2 regions of the Synechococcus sp. R6-5 genome follow, and region 2 is predicted to be linked to the other one. Evidence: predicted binding sites of a transcription regulator. Region 2 holds the regulator's gene; the other holds the start of a gene.

Region 1 (3,958 bases), on a different contig from region 2:
TAAAGCTCTGCCTCCAAAGCCCGTTTGATGTTGGCCGCCTGGCGAAAGCCGTGTTGCTCTCCCTCGAAAGGCACATAGGCCACTGGGATCCCTTTGGCCCGTAGGGCTGCCACCATCCTCTCCGCCTGATTGGGGGGCACGATGGCGTCTTCCAACCCTTGGAAGAAGATAACCGGACAATTGAGGCCCTCCAGGTGATGAATGGGGGAACGCTCCCGGTAGAGATCCCGCCGCTCTGGGTAGGGGCCAATGAGGCTGTCCAAGTAGCGAGACTCGAACTTGTGGGTCTCCTGGGCCAGGGCTTCTAGATCGCTCACCCCGTAGTAGCTGGCACCTGCTCGGAAGACGGCATGGAAGGTCAAGGCCGCCAACGTGGTATAGCCGCCAGCGCTGCCCCCTTGAATGAGCAGCCGTTCCCCATCCACCTTGCCCTGTTCTGCCAAAAATTGGGATCCGGCGATGCAATCTTCCACATCTACCAGGCCCCACCGGCCTTTGAGAGCATCCCGATAGGCCCGTCCGTAGCCGCTGCTGCCCCGGTAGTTCACATCCAAAACGGCAATCCCCCGACTGGTCCAGTATTGGATCCCCAGGTTGAGCACCGCTGCCGTCGCCCCGGTGGGCCCGCCGTGGCTTTTCACCAGCAGGGGTGGCTTTTCGCCAGTGGGAGCAACAAAGTCGCGGTTCTTGGGGGGATAGAAGAAAGCATAGGCCACTGCCTTGCCGCCACCGGTGGGAAAAACAATGGGCTCTGGGATCGACAGATAGTCGGGATCCACCGCCACGCTGCTGGAACGGGCCACCACCTCCACTTGGCTGGAGGGTAAGTCTAGGCAGACCAAGGCAGTGGCTTCCGTCGGGGATCCGGCCAGGAAAGCGGCTTTTTCCCCACTCACCTGCAAACCGCTGATCTGGGTGTAGGGCAAGGGGATCCCTGCCAACTGTCCTGAATGGGGATCCAGATAAGCCAGATGAGACAGCCCGTCTTGTTCATAACAGGCCAGGATGCGCCCATCGCCACAGAAGCCGTAGGTGCTCAGGCCAAACACCCACTGCGGCTCTCCAAACTCCGCTTCCATAGGGCAGAGGGGAATGGGGCCCTGGGGATCCCAGCGATAGAGGTTCCACCAGCCGCTGCAATCGGAAACAAAGTAGAGATCCCCTTGCGGTGACCACTGGGGCTGGAAGATCGACTCGGCAGGGCCACCGGCCAGCTTTTGAGGTTCTCCCAAGCTGCCGTCAGGGTTCACCTCAGACCGCCACAGCTCTGTGCCGTCCCAGGGCATTTGGGGGTGATCCCAGGTCAGCCATACCAAGGTCTGGCCGTCTGGACTGAGGCGCGGGCTGGCGTAGAAGTCGTGCCCAGAAGCCAAAATCTGCTGGGATCCACTTGCTAAGTCAATCGAGACAAGGCTGTTTTCCGGCTCTCCCTGGCGGCTGTGATCCTCCCGCACACAGAGGATGCGTCCACGCGCCCGATCCACCACCCCATCTGCATAGCGATAGGGGCCTGCTTCTGTCAGGGGCTGGGGATCTGAACCCGGCAGCAGGCGGTAGAGCCGTTGGTCAGCGAAGTTGCAAAAATACACTACCCCTGCCGACACCCAATAAGCTCCACCCCCATACTCATGCACTCGTGTCCGCACATTGAAAGGTGCCGGTGTCAGCTCCACCAGGATCCCGTCGGCAGAGCGCCGCATCAACACATTGCGCCCTTTTTCTTGCGGGCGGCCCTCCGTCCAGTAGAGATCCCCCTGATCCCAAACCATCTGTCCCAAGCGCAGGGATCCCGTCACCACCAGGTCAGCGGTAATCGGGGATCGCCAAGATCCATAGCCGGCCTGTTGCACCATAAGCTGTTAACTCTCAACTAATTCTCGACCCCAGAACCCCTATTATGCCGGCAGCAAGGGATCCCTGCCTTTGCCTACAGCCTGCGGGGAAAGGGCTCGGATTCTGGGAAAAGGTATCCCACGATACAATTCTCTCCGGGCCGAATGGGTTTGATGGAACACGTTAAGGCAACAGGGATGCACAACGCTTTCTCGACTGCAGGATTAGCCTTTCCCCTGTTGATGTTGGGAAGGCATTCGGTGAAAGCCTCAGCTGAGCGCAGTTGGGCAGGTTCAACACATGGGCGAGGTGATGAGCTAGGTGCTTCCCCCCGTTGGCCGGGCTGCTGCAACAACTGGACTTCTTAACACCCTTTGCACTCACTTCGTTTCGGAGATCACCGATGGCTCAATCTTTTAATCGTCGTCAAGTGCTGAAAATGGGCGCTCTGGCCGGAGCCGGGGCTGCCCTAGGGCCGCAGATCTGGGTGAAGCGGTCTGTGCCCGCCTACGCCCAGGGAGAGACCATTCGCGTTGGCATTTTGCACTCCCTCAGCGGCACCATGGCCATTTCGGAAACCAGCGTGGTGGATGCGGAAAAGCTGGCCATCAAAGAGATCAATGCCGCCGGTGGGGTTTTGGGCAAGCAGATCGAGCCGATTATCGAGGATGGGGCTTCCGATTGGCCAACCTTTGCCGAGAAAGCCACCAAATTGATCGATGTGGACAAGGTGGCAACGGTGTTTGGATGCTGGACTTCGGCCAGTCGCAAAGCCGTGTTGCCGGTGTTTGAATCCAAGCAGCACCTGCTCTGGTATCCCGTGCAGTACGAAGGACAAGAGTGCTCCAAAAACATCTTCTACACCGGCGCTGCCCCCAACCAGCAGATCGAGCCTTCGGTGGAATGGCTGCTCAAGAACAAGGGCAAAGAGTTCTTCCTGGTGGGATCCGACTACGTGTTCCCCCGCACGGCCAACACCATCATCAAGGCCCAGTTGGAAGCCCTGGGGGGCAAGGTGGTGGGTGAAGACTATCTGCCTTTGGGCAACACAGAAGTTACCCCCATCATCAGCAAGATCCGGGCCGCTCTTCCCAATGGCGGTGTGATCTACAACAGCTTGAACGGCGACAGCAACGTGGCCTTTTTCAAACAACTGGAAGGGGCAGGGCTGGGGCCGGATCGCTATCCTTCCATGTCCGTCAGCATTGCCGAAGAAGAGGTACAGGCCATCGGCCCCGAATTCTTGGAAGGGCACTTCGCCGCCTGGAACTACTTTATGACGGTGGATACGCCTGCCAACAAGAAGTTTGTGGAAGCTTTCAAGGCAGAATACGGCCAAAACCGCGTCACCAACGACCCGATGGAAGCCGCCTACATCATGGTTTACATCTGGAAGCAGGCAGTGGAAAAAGCGGGAACAGTGGAAATCGACGCCGTGCGGCAGGCAGCCTATGGCCAGACCTTTGATGCCCCAGAAGGCTTGGTAACCATGAACACCAATCACCACCTGACCAAGTATGTGCGGATCGGCCAGGTGCGCTCTGACGGTTTGTTTGATGTCATCTTTTCTACGGATGCCGTGGAGCCGCAGCCCTGGAACCAGTTTGTGGCAGAGACCAAGGGCTTTGCCTGCGATTGGTCAGATCCGGCCAAGGGCGGTCGCTACAAAGTCAGCTAGTCCTGGCCAGGGCTGGGATCCCTTGCCGTTTGGATAGGGTCGGGGATCCCGCTCTGCCGCTTAAGAAGCTTCCCCGGTCAAGTTGGAAGGAGGATCCCCTGCCCATGACCTTGCTCCTGGACAGCTTGTTCAACGGCATTAGCATTGGCACCGTCTTGCTAATAGCCGCCTTGGGCTTGGCCATTGTTTTCGGCCTCATGGGGGTCATCAACATGGCCCATGGGGAGCTGATGATGTTGGGGGCCTACACCACTTTTGTGGTTCAAAATGCCTTTCGTCCCCTAGGGGATCCCTGGCGGGATCTGTACATCTTTCCAGCTTTGGTAGCTGCCTTTGCCGTCACGGCTCTGGTGGGACTAGCCCTGGAGCGGGGGGTGATTCGCTTTTTGTATGGCCGACCCTTGGAGACCCTTTTGGCCACCTGGGGCGTGAGCCTGATCCTGCAGC
Region 2 (11,566 bases):
CTCGCCTTGGCGGGCCTAGCACGGTGGCTTTTGTGCTACACCCTAACCGGCATCGATCAAATCGTTGGATCCCCAGCCAGGGGCAACCTGAGCCGCTCTGAGAATAAAGGCAGCCAGATTTCTCAGGGCTTCGTCGTCCATCCAGGAAGGGGGTACAGGTCGGCATCCATAGCTGGAATCCGAGCCATCGTAGCTGCGGGGATCCCGCTGGTACTCCATCAAGGCTTGAAGGGTATCTCGGGGTGGAGTGGCACCGCGCAAGTCCTTCAAAGAGAGGGAAATGTTGGGAGCCGGCAAAGTGGCACCGCCCACATGACAATTCAAACAGGCGGACTGAAAACGATTTTTGCCGTCCGTGAGCTGCTCTGGGGTAAAGGTGAGGGTATGCCCTGCGGCATCTAGAGGCAATTCCACAGGGCCACTCACCCGCAAATACTGGTTCACGTAAGGATCAATGCGGGCAGCCACCGGACTGGCCAGCCCCAGCCACAACAAAGCCAGGATCCCGACCCAGGCCCAGAGGCGAGACGGGATCCGCCATCTCATAGGCAACTTCTGATCCAGATGCGGCATTAGAGATAGGCTGATAGGTCGCTGTGGCTTTCGTTCTTGGTACCACCCCAGCCGGGAACGGTCTTGGCCTGCACCAGAATGTAGCCCGCAATCAGCTTCAGATCCTCGTCGGTGAGGTTGCGCAGACGTGGATACTCACTGGTGAGCTGGGTGTTGGGGTGATACTCCAACAGAGACTCCACCCCGTCATAGGTGACTGGATTCTTGATGTAATCCACAATCGCCAGCACATTATCCCGTGGGGGAGTTGCCCCCTCCAGATCCGAAAGCTTCAAGCTCACATCCGGGTTGGGATAGGTCTGGCCGCCCACATGGCACTGGGCGCATGCGGTGTTGAATAGCTTCTTCCCTTTGGCCAACTGGGCTTCGGTAAAGGTAATAGACTCAGTTGGCGACAGAGCCACTGCAGGAATATCCCTAGCTGCAAACACTGGAGCCAGACCCCAGCCAAACCCAGCCATCAACGCAGCCAACAGCAGGACAAGCAACCGACGACGCGCTGGCGCAAACACCTTCTGAAAAGAAAAAGCTTTGCTAAACATGGTTCTCCGTAGATCAGCCTAGAAAGAGGAGAGGTGGGCTCCACTCCAGCCACAAACCCGACAACAGGATCAAGAATAGACCATTAAGAGATCATTTGCAGATGGGATCCGGGATAGTTTCCCAATGGTTCCATTTGCCTTTGGTGTTAAGTTTGATTACGGAGCTATGGCCTGTTGGGAGTCTGTTGGCCGAGAGCTGACTTGGCCACAGCCCAGTCGAGAGAACTGAGCAGGTAATGAGCAGGTAATATAGAGCTTGGCTTGCTTGCCTGGCAACCTCAGAGCAGGAGAATACGGCAGACTCCGTTCCAGGTTTTCCCCATGTCCTCTATCCGATTCCAGCCGTTGCGGGTGGCTTTCACCTGTGCGGATCCCAGTCAAGTGCAAATGCCCGTTGCCGATTTGCTGGCGGCCTTGCCGGCCTCACCGCTTCTGACCTACACAGACCCGGAAGCAGCGGACTTGCGGGTAGAGCTGTTGCCCGATGCCACTTATCACTTTTACCGGCGGGGGGAAGAGGTGGCTCTGGCGGCCTTCCGGATCCCGGTGAAGAAGCTACTGGCCCTGCCTCGCAAGCTGGTGCGGCTGTTGGAGCACGTGGCTGCTTTTGGTAATCTTTTGAACCTGCAACCTGCCAGCGATGCGCTGAGCAGCATCTTGGAAGTGGAATTTCTCCAACTGGAAACCCCGGCCAGCAGCTCTGCCCCTGCCGAAGTGAGCCCCCTGCCGCGGGATCCCCAGGGACAAGTACAAATCCAAGCAGGCCGCAACCTGGCCATTGCCTTGAGAAACAGAGCCCCCACTCCAGTGCATGTTTATGTCACCGTCTTTGACGAGCGGCGGTACAGCGTGGATTTGGTTTACCCCTATCAACCAGATCTGCCTGCCCGTTTACGCCCCAACGAGAGCCTGCTGATTGGCTCTGGCCCCCGCTACCTGCTGCAGATGCAGCTGCCAGAAGGAACAGACGTAGCGGTGGATCGCTTCAAAATCTGGGTCAGCAGCACCAGCATGCAGCCAGGCATTATGGTGATGCCCCCTCTGGGGCAACGGCTGGAACCTCCCTCAGAAGATCCCTACGGGGCCGGATCCCGCCTGGATCGGGAAGTCCGGCTGGCCATTCTGGGCAAGGCAGGCAGCACTCCCATGCCGGCTTTTGCCGAGGATCCCTGGTGGTGTATGGAACAAGCTGTCAAGATTGTAGCCTAGCTAGCTTTTGTCAGGTGCTCTTTCAGACATGACTTTTCAGAATTTTGATAAAGGTCGGCTCAACATCGTCAACGCCGATTACTGACAGCTTATAACTGGAAGACAGGCTAATTTTCTTATCCTGATCAACATCAGTCAAGACTACAAAAGCCTGATTCTGCTGAAGACCAAGCCTGGAAGCCAACCTAGAGTACTTGTCTATACTTTCATGATAATCACCCGTTTTGGATTCTACCCAGTAAAACTTATCATTGACATAAAAGAATAAATCTATTTCAAAATCATTTCCATTCGGCAAAGTAACTTGAGTATTCATGATGTAAGAAAAACTGATCTTTTTGCCTTGCTGACTGGCAATCTTTACTAGCTTTTCTTTGACATATCGCTCCAGCCATCCTCCTGATAGAAAGTTCAATGCATTTGGGTCTCTGCTCGGCTTTGCTTCTAAAATAAATCTAGCTAGGAGACTTCAAATAATGGTACTCCTCCAAGAAGGCGATACTACAGAGCATATTCGCAAGTTGGCAACTATCTGATACTACCTGGTTTGGCTCGTCTTTCAGAATCAGGGAGAAAGCCTCTCCTTCGTTCATGTTTGACTTTATCGACTTGTAGAGTTTTCTAATTGAATAATATCTATCTCCCATAAAGTTGGATATCTGATTTAGCTTGCTGTTCAGTTTGCTACCAACCCTACTTGCTTCCTTGGTTTCCAAGCTTTTAATTCTTATTCCTTTAGACCACAGAAATAAAGCTAACCTCAACTTATCACGGCTGATATGATCAATGACTTCCTGGGAACTTTCCTCAAGCGCTTTGACAACAGCAACTTCTTGTGAGTCCCAACTTACTGCTTGATTTGTCGCTCGAGGAACCTCAAGCCTTTGAAGATTAGGCTGTAGTTCCTGATGAATGTCTTCCGCTCTTTCCACTCGGCTGGCCAAGATGGTTCTCTGTTCATTCGGATGCCTGTCACGTTGAGACATACCTGTAGATGAGGAGATAACTTTTGTAGTTTCTCGCTTCCATCTCCCTGACCTAAGCCTAACTCCTATCAAGATGCCGATGGCTATTCCAACTAACAAAGCTAAAATTAAATCCATTGGATTTAGTCCCGATCTTTGTTGTCGTTACCTTTGGCTTGAGTTGACTAGACTACCCGCTTGTCTCAACATGCTAGGGGGAGGTGAGCGAATTTTCAAGTGGAGGGGGCTTGCCCCTGACCGCAGAGAAGCTAGGTGCGAATGAGGGATCCCAGCCAGCCTTGCTGAAGGGCTTCTTGAGCAGGAGTCAGCTCAGGCAATACCTCCAACCTATAGACATCAGGCCGAGGGGGATCCAACGGGATCCAGAAATGTTTCAACTGATCGGCTTGAAAAACGCTCAAACAAATGATCTGGTGGGGCTGATAGGCTGTCAAGCGTTCTGTCAGGTTGGCGGCGCTCACCTTGAACCCATCCAGGGCCACCAGCTCATCGCCGGCCCAGATGCCCGCTTTTTGCGCCGGGGATCCCATCTCTACTACGCTGATGCGATTGCCCTCGCCGTTGAAATTGAGGCCCAGGTATGGGATGGGGTTGGGGCGGCTGAAGTGGGCTTTAAGGGTGAGGCCAAAGGGGTGTAGGTAAGTGTTGTAGTCTAGCTCTTCCGTGCCTTCCACATAGGCTGCGAAAAACCGGCCAAGATCGGCACCAGCTGCCCGCTCAAACGCCTCCCGCAAGTCTTGGTCGCTGTAGCCCTTCTCTGACCGACCAAAGCGCTGCCACAGATCCTGCAAAGCTGTATCCAGGGATCCCTGACCGCCGGAAAGGTGGCGAATGTGCAGATCCAGCAGCCAACAGACCAAAGCCCCCTTTAAGTAATAAGAAACCTGGCTGTTGAGGGTGTTTTCGTGGGGGCGGTAGAGTTTGATCCAGGTGTCGAAGCTGGATTCCCGCAGCGATTGCACGGCCCGGCCCGGAGTACGCTGTAAGCGACCAATCTGTTCGGAAAGAATCTTCAAGAAATCGCCGGCACTGAGGATCCCTGCCCTCAACAAGATGACGTTTTCGTAATAGCTGGTCGCCCCCTCACAAAACCACAGACATTCCAGATAATTTTCCTGGTTGTAATCGATCTTTTCCAATGCCAGAGGACGCAGACGCTTGACATTCCAGGCATGAAACAACTCGTGGGCCATCAGAGCCAAAAACCGACGATAGGACTCTGGCTGATGCAGCTCTAGCCCAGAGTAAAGAAGGGTGGTGCTGTACTTGTGCTCAAGGCCACCAAATCCTCCCGGCGACAAATGCACGATAAACCAGTAACGGTCATAGGGTAGCCCACCAAAAAATGCGGCTGTGGTTTCGACAATGGCCTTGGCATCGGCAACGGCCCGATCGACATCCAGAGTGCCCGACCCCCAAACCACAAGGTAATGCGGGATCCCTTCCACCTCAAACGATTGCATCCGATGCAGGCCCACCTCCACCGGGCTATCCACCAGCTCGTCATAGTCCTCTGCCACAAAAGACTGGCCGGAAGCGGGATCCCCAGAAGAGGAGATCAAAGGCCGCAAACTGGTGGCGATGCGCCAATCCGGCTTGGGGGGGATCACCGTCAAAGTGTAGGGTTCCCGCTCGCGACCGGGCACGTAGAGAAACAGCGCTGCCCCGTTGAAATAGGCGTGGGTCAAATCCAGATGGTTTGTGCGCACCGTCAGCTCATAGGCATAGACCCGGTAGCACACCTTCACGGCAGAACAGCCCGGCGGATCGATCTGCCAGGTGTTCTTGTCCACCTTCCGCCAGGCCAAAGGGATCCCTTGCTCAGTTGCCGCCTGAAACTCCTGCACATGACGGGCATACTCCCGCACCAAGTAGGATCCCGGCGTCCACACCGGCAGTCGCAGCCGCAAAGGCACCTCTGGATCCACCTCTTGGATCTGCAGTTCCACCTCCAGCAGGTGATTGGCCGGATCCGGCATCCGCACTGTGAAATGCTGGCGGCTCAGTTGAGAAGGTGCAGCAACGATAACCTCTGGGATCCCCATAGATAGATAGATAGAATGTTCCAACCCACTCCACTCTCTACCGCCAAGGGCCGACGCAACCCCCAGCGACAATGGCTCTTATCCTAACCCCTGCTTTCGGTTGGGGATCCCTTTCTGGGGCAAAAACGAGACTCAAAAATGTAGCACGTGCTACAAAGATGCCTGGGCAGAACCTTCTACTTTAGGGTAAATCTTGGTATCATCATCGATTCTGAAGTCAAGGGGTTGCAACCTAGCCTAATGCTTCTAGATTGATCTTAATAGGTTGATCTTAGGTATAAACTGACCTTAAAAGGTTGATGAGTATGGCGGTGGCCGTAGCGGAAAAATCTCTGATCACAGCCTTCAAGCAATTGGGAGGCCCTCACCATCCTCCGGTTATCGAAACGTTTGAGCGCGGGAAGACCATTTTTTTTCCAGGGGATCCGGCGGAGCGGGTTTACTTTTTGGTGAAGGGAGCCGTTAAGCTCTCGCGGGTCTACGAAATGGGGGAGGAAATCACCGTCGCCCTCCTACGCGAAAACAGCATCTTCGGCGTGCTCTCCTTTATCACGGGACAGCGCTCCGACCGCTTTTATCACTCGGTGGCTTTTACGCCTACTGAGTTGCTCTCTCTGCCGATCGAGCAGGTGGAGAAATCCCTACAGGAGAACGCCGAACTGGCCATGTTGCTGGTTAAAAGCCTGTCGTCTCGTATCTTGCAAACGGAGATGATGATCGAGACGCTGGCTCATCGCGACATGGGATCCCGTCTGGTCAGCTTTTTGTTGATTCTCTGTCGCGATTTCGGGGTGCCTGGCCCAGATGGGGTCACCATCGATCTCAAGCTGTCTCACCAGGCCATTGCCGAGGCCATTGGCTCAACCCGCGTCACCATTACCCGCCTGTTGGGAGAGCTGCGCAAGAAGAAGTACATCTCCATTCACAAGAAAAAGATCACCGTACACGACCCGATGCGGCTGAGCCATCGCTTTGCCTAGAAGGAAGAGGAGAACACTTCCTGAGCAGCACCTTGCCCAGGCAAACCCCGCTCGACGGCTAGTTGAAGCTCTGGCCGGCCTATGTTCAATCTACTGCTGCAGCCTTGAAGAATCTCTGTGCCCGAAGGACAGACTTAAAGTTTTCTGGAAGCTGACCGGATCCCGGGCAAGAATCTACTAGTCTATGGGGGGATCTGGCTTTGGCCAGAGCTATCTAGCCAATTGCTGAGGTGTAACTGTGGAAACGGCCATCGAGTGGATTACCGCCCATGAGATCCTCGACTCGCGAGGGCGTCCCACCCTAGAAGCCCTGGTGGGTCTAGCCAATGGAGCAACGGGCTTGGCGCAGGTTCCCAGCGGTGCCTCGACCGGTACCTTCGAGGCCCATGAGCTGCGGGACGGGGATCCCAAACGCTACGGCGGTAAGGGTGTGCTGAGGGCGGTGGAAAACATCCTTGGCCCCATCCAGTCGGAGCTGCAGGGAGAAGATGCCCTCAACCAAGCCCGTATTGACCAGTTGCTGATCGACCTGGACGGCACCCCCAACAAGTCCCGCCTGGGGGCCAACGCTATTTTGGCAGTTTCTCTGGCGACAGCCAAAGCGGCTGCGGAAGCAGTGGGCTTGCCTCTTTACAAATACCTGGGGGGGCCCTTTGCCAACCTGCTGCCGGTGCCGCTGATGAACGTGCTCAACGGCGGCGCCCACGCCGACAACAACGTCGATATTCAAGAATTTATGCTTGTGCCCATTGGAGCGGCCAGCTTTCGCGAGGCGCTGCGCTACGGGGCTGAGGTGTTTGCGGTACTAAAACAAGTGCTGCAGCAGAAGGGGCTGTCCACCGGTGTGGGGGATGAAGGGGGGTTTGCTCCTGATCTCGACTCCAATGCGGCGGCTTTGGATCTGCTGATGACGGCTATTGAACAGGCAGGCTACAAACCGGGAGCAGATATCGCCTTGGCCTTGGATGTGGCCGCCAACGAGCTGCTGCAGGATGGGCAATATCACTTTGAGGGCAAAGCCCACAGCGCGGCTGATATGGTGGCTTACTACCAGCAACTGCTGGCCAACTATCCCATCCTTTCCATTGAAGATGGGCTAGCGGAAGAAGACTGGGCCGGTTGGCAAGCCATGACCGCTCAACTGGGATCCCGGGTACAGCTGGTGGGAGATGACCTGTTTGTAACCAACCTGACCCGCCTGCAAAAGGGTATCGACAGCGCCGCCGCCAACGCCATTTTGATCAAGCCCAACCAAATCGGCACCCTGACGGAGACCGTCTCGGCCATCCAATTGGCAGTTCAAGCCGGCTTTCGCACCATCATCAGCCACCGCTCTGGCGAGACGGAAGACACCACCATTGCCGACTTGGCGGTGGCCACCCGTGCCGGGCAGATCAAAACCGGATCCCTCTGCCGCAGCGAGCGCATTGCCAAGTACAACCAACTGCTGCGCATCGAAGACGAGCTGGGGGAAGCGGCAGTTTATGCCGGTCGGGTGGGCCTGGGTCCTAGAGCTCGCTAACTTCCCGTTCCGTCCCAGGGGATCCCTAGCACCTGCACCAAAAAGGCCCAGCGGTCGGCAGCTTCCTCAATCAGCTTGCTGGTGGGCTTGCCGGCCCCGTGCCCTGCCTTGGTGTCGATGCGGATGAGGATGGGCTGGGATCCCCCCTGGGCTGCCTGCAGGGCAGCGGCAAACTTGAAGCTGTGGGCGGGCACCACCCGGTCGTCGTGATCTGCGGTGGTGATCAGGGTGGCGGGATAGGCAGTGCCGGGCTTGAGGTTGTGCAGAGGGGAATAGGCGTAGAGGGCCTTGAATTCCTCCGGGTTCTCCGGGGATCCGTACTCGGAGATCCAGGCCCAGCCGATGGTGAACTTATGAAAGCGCAGCATGTCCATCACCCCCACCGCCGGTAGAGCCGCCGCGAACAGATCCGGCCTTTGGGTCATGCAGGCCCCCACCAACAGGCCGCCATTGCTGCCACCGGAGATGGCCAACTGGGAGGGGTTGGTGTAGCCATGGGCAATCAGCCACTCGGCAGCGGCAATAAAGTCGTCGAACACCTTTTGCTTGTTGAGCTTGGTGCCCGCCTGGTGCCACTCTTCTCCGTACTCGCCGCCGCCGCGCAAACTTGGCTGGGCATAGACACCGCCCATTTCCAGCCAGGCCACCAGACCCACTGAAAAGCTGGGGGTAAGTGAGATGCCAAAGCCGCCGTAGCCATACAGCAGGGTGGGGTGATCCCCTGTCCGAGTCAGGCCACGGCGGTGGACGAGAAACATGGGGATGCGGGTGCCGTCTTTGCTGGTGTAAGACACCTGCTGCACCTCGTAGGCCTGGGGATTGAAATCCACCTGGGGCTGACGGAACAGGGTGCTGGTGCCGCTGGTGAAATCGTAGCGGTAGATGGTGGGCGGGGTGGTGAAGCTGGTGAAGGTGTAGAAGGTCTCGGTGTCGTAGCGCTTGCCGCCAAAGCCGCTGGCAGATCCCAGCCCGGGCAGCGGAATTTCCCCCAGGTAGCTACCGTCTAAAGCAAAGGTCTTGATCTGGGTGTGGGCGTCTTTGAGGTAGAAGGCCACAAACTGATTGTTGATCAAGCTAACCCCCTGCAGGGTCTCCTCCGCCTCGGGGATCACCTCCTGCACCTGGTCGGGCTGCTCCAAGTCAATCGCCACCAGTCGCCGCCGAGGAGCTTGGCAGTCCGTCAACAGCCAAAAGCGGGATCCGTCGTTGCCCACGAAGCTGTATTCGGCCTCAAACTCGCGGATGAGCTCTACTACAGGAGACTGGGGATCCCGCAAGTCTTTGTAGAAGATGAGGTTTTTGGGATCCGTGCCCCGCCAGACGGAGATGATGAGGTAATTCCCATCTTCAGTAACCCCGCCGGCAAAGCCCCACTCTTTTTGGTCGGGGCGGTGATAGACCAAAACATCTTCTGACTGGGAGGTGCCCAGGCGGTGGTAGTAGAGCTTCTGGAAGTAGTTGGCGCTTTCGTATTCGCTGCCGGGGGCTGGTTCGTCGTAGCGGCTGTAGAAAAATCCCTGCCCGTCCAGCGTCCAGCTCGCCCCGGAAAACTTGACCCAGCGGAGGTGATCCGGCAAATCCTCGCCGGTTTCGATGTCCCGCACCTTCCACTCTTGCCAATCGGAGCCGGAGCAGGAGAGGCCATAGGCCAGATACCGCCCATCACGGCTGATGGCAATGCCCGATAGAGCCACCGTACCGTCTTCGGAGAAGGTGTTGGGATCCAGCAAGACCCTGGCCTCAGCCTCCAGGCTTTCTTGGGTATAGAGAACACTTTGGTTTTGCAGGCCGTCGTTCTTGAAATAGAAGTAGCGGTTGCCCTCTTTGAAGGGCTGGCTGTATCTTTCGTAGTTCCACAACTGCGTCAGGCGCTCCAGCAGCCGTTGCCGTGCCGGGATTTGTCTCAGGTAGTCGAAGGTGAGTTGGTTTTGTGCTTCGATCCAGGCCCGCGTCTGCTCTGAGTCCAGATCCTCCAGCCAGCGGTAGGGATCCGGCACCGGCTGCCCGTGGTAGATGTCGACAACGGTGGGATCGGGATAGCTGGGGGGATAGTTGAGCATAAGACCTAATCGCTGGAGACCCATTCCACTATGGCAGAGGAGAAGCCAAAAACCCACTCTCCGGCCTTTGCCAGGCATGCTCGCTATAGTGGAAGCCGAGTTGCGGGATAGATTCTGTGTTGCAGGCTTCTCCTTTCTTCCAGGCCGGGCGGATGGGCGCCTATCCCCTGGGCTCAGGCTGCTATCACTTCTCGGTGTGGGCGCCCTTGGTTGAGCAGGTGGAGCTGAAGCTGCTCAGCCCTGTCCAACGTTGCTTTACTCTAGTGCGGGATGAGCAGGGCTATTGGCAGGGGGAGGTGGACGGGATCCCACCTGGGCCAGTGGACTACCTCTACCGCCTGCACACCCAGGCAGGGGTAGTGGAGCGACCAGACCCGGCCTCCCGCTGTCAACCGCATGGCGTTCATGGCCCCTCGCGGGTGGTGGATCCCCACTTCGACTGGCAGGATCAGGGGTGGAAGGGGATCCCCCTGTCTCAGTGGATCCTCTACGAGCTGCATGTAGGCACCTTTACCCTCGAGGGCACCTTTGCTGCTCTGATCCCTCGCCTGCCGGAATTGGTGGAGTTGGGGGTAAACGTGCTGGAGCTGATGCCGGTGGCCCAGTTTCCAGGAGAGCGCAACTGGGGCTACGACGGCGTCTACCCCTACGCGGTGCAGACCAGCTATGGAGGAGCGGCAGGCTTCAAAGCCCTAGTCAATGCCTGCCACCAACTGGGTTTGGCCGTCATCTTGGATGTGGTCTACAACCACCTGGGGCCGGAGGGGAACTACCTGCGGGATTTTGGCCCCTACTTCACCGACAAGTACCACACCCCTTGGGGGGATGCCCTCAACTTCGACGACCGCTATTCTGACGGCGTGCGAGAGTTTTTCCTACAAAACGCCGAGTACTGGCTGGAGGAGTTTCATCTCGATGGGCTGCGGCTGGACGCGGTGCATGCCATCTACGACTTCAGCGCCTACCCCTTCTTGCAGGAATTGGCAGAGCAGGTGGATGCCCTAGAAGCTCGCACTGGCCGGCCCAGGGTTCTCATTGCCGAAAGCGACCTCAACGATGTCCGCCTCATCACCCCCCGAGAGCAAGGGGGCTACGGGCTAGATGCCCAGTGGTGCGACGACTTTCACCACTCGGTTCACACCCTGCTCACCGGCGAAACAGTGGGCTACTACCAGGATTTTGGCCAATTGGAGCAACTGGCCAAGTCCTACCGGGAAAGCTACGTCTTTTCCGGCCAATACTCCCGCTACCGCGCCAGGCGTTACGGCAACTCCGCCGCCGGACGGTCAGGATCCCAATTTGTTGTCTGCATTCAAAACCACGACCAGGTGGGCAACCGCAGGCTGGGAGAGCGCCTTAGCCAGCTCACCTCTTTCGAGGGCCTCAAATTGGCTGCCGCTGCCCTGCTGTTGGCCCCCATGCTGCCGCTGCTGTTTATGGGGGAAGAATACGGGGAGGTGGCCCCCTTTCTGTATTTTGTCAGCCACGGGGATCCCGATTTGGTGGAAGCGGTACGACAGGGACGCCGCCGCGAGTTCAGCGCCTTTGCCTGGCAGGGAGAGCCGCCGGATCCCCAAGCTGAGGAGACTTTCCTGCGCTCCAAGCTCAATTGGGACTTGAAAAAAGCCGGTCACCACCAGGTTCTCTGG

What was found. The regulator NtcA, encoded in region 2, controls nitrogen genes in cyanobacteria. The targets are predictions, from matches to a motif close to GTANCNNNNGNTAC.
Region 1: the regulator NtcA is predicted to act here: its motif matches at 1,967-1,980, upstream of urtA (urea ABC transporter substrate-binding protein).

What each region holds. Positions count from the first base shown of each region.
Region 1 covers NZ_JANSHV010000006.1:224-4,181, forward strand. Annotated here, with positions in the region: gene NW818_RS00345 (S9 family peptidase) at 1-1,853, opposite strand, end outside; gene urtA (urea ABC transporter substrate-binding protein) at 2,237-3,511, shown strand; partial or broken gene NW818_RS00355 (ABC transporter permease subunit) at 3,616-3,958, shown strand, end outside.
Region 2 covers NZ_JANSHV010000079.1:1,875-13,440, reverse strand. Annotated here, with positions in the region: gene psbV2 (photosystem II cytochrome PsbV2) at 43-546, opposite strand; gene psbV (photosystem II cytochrome c-550) at 573-1,115, opposite strand; gene NW818_RS04900 (hypothetical protein) at 1,437-2,324, shown strand; gene NW818_RS04895 (Card1-like endonuclease domain-containing protein) at 2,347-2,739, opposite strand; gene NW818_RS04890 (hypothetical protein) at 2,780-3,268, opposite strand; gene NW818_RS04885 (M61 family metallopeptidase) at 3,559-5,379, opposite strand; gene ntcA (global nitrogen regulator NtcA) at 5,661-6,335, shown strand; gene eno (phosphopyruvate hydratase) at 6,574-7,857, shown strand; gene NW818_RS04870 (prolyl oligopeptidase family serine peptidase) at 7,854-9,917, opposite strand; gene treZ (malto-oligosyltrehalose trehalohydrolase) at 10,034-11,566, shown strand, end outside.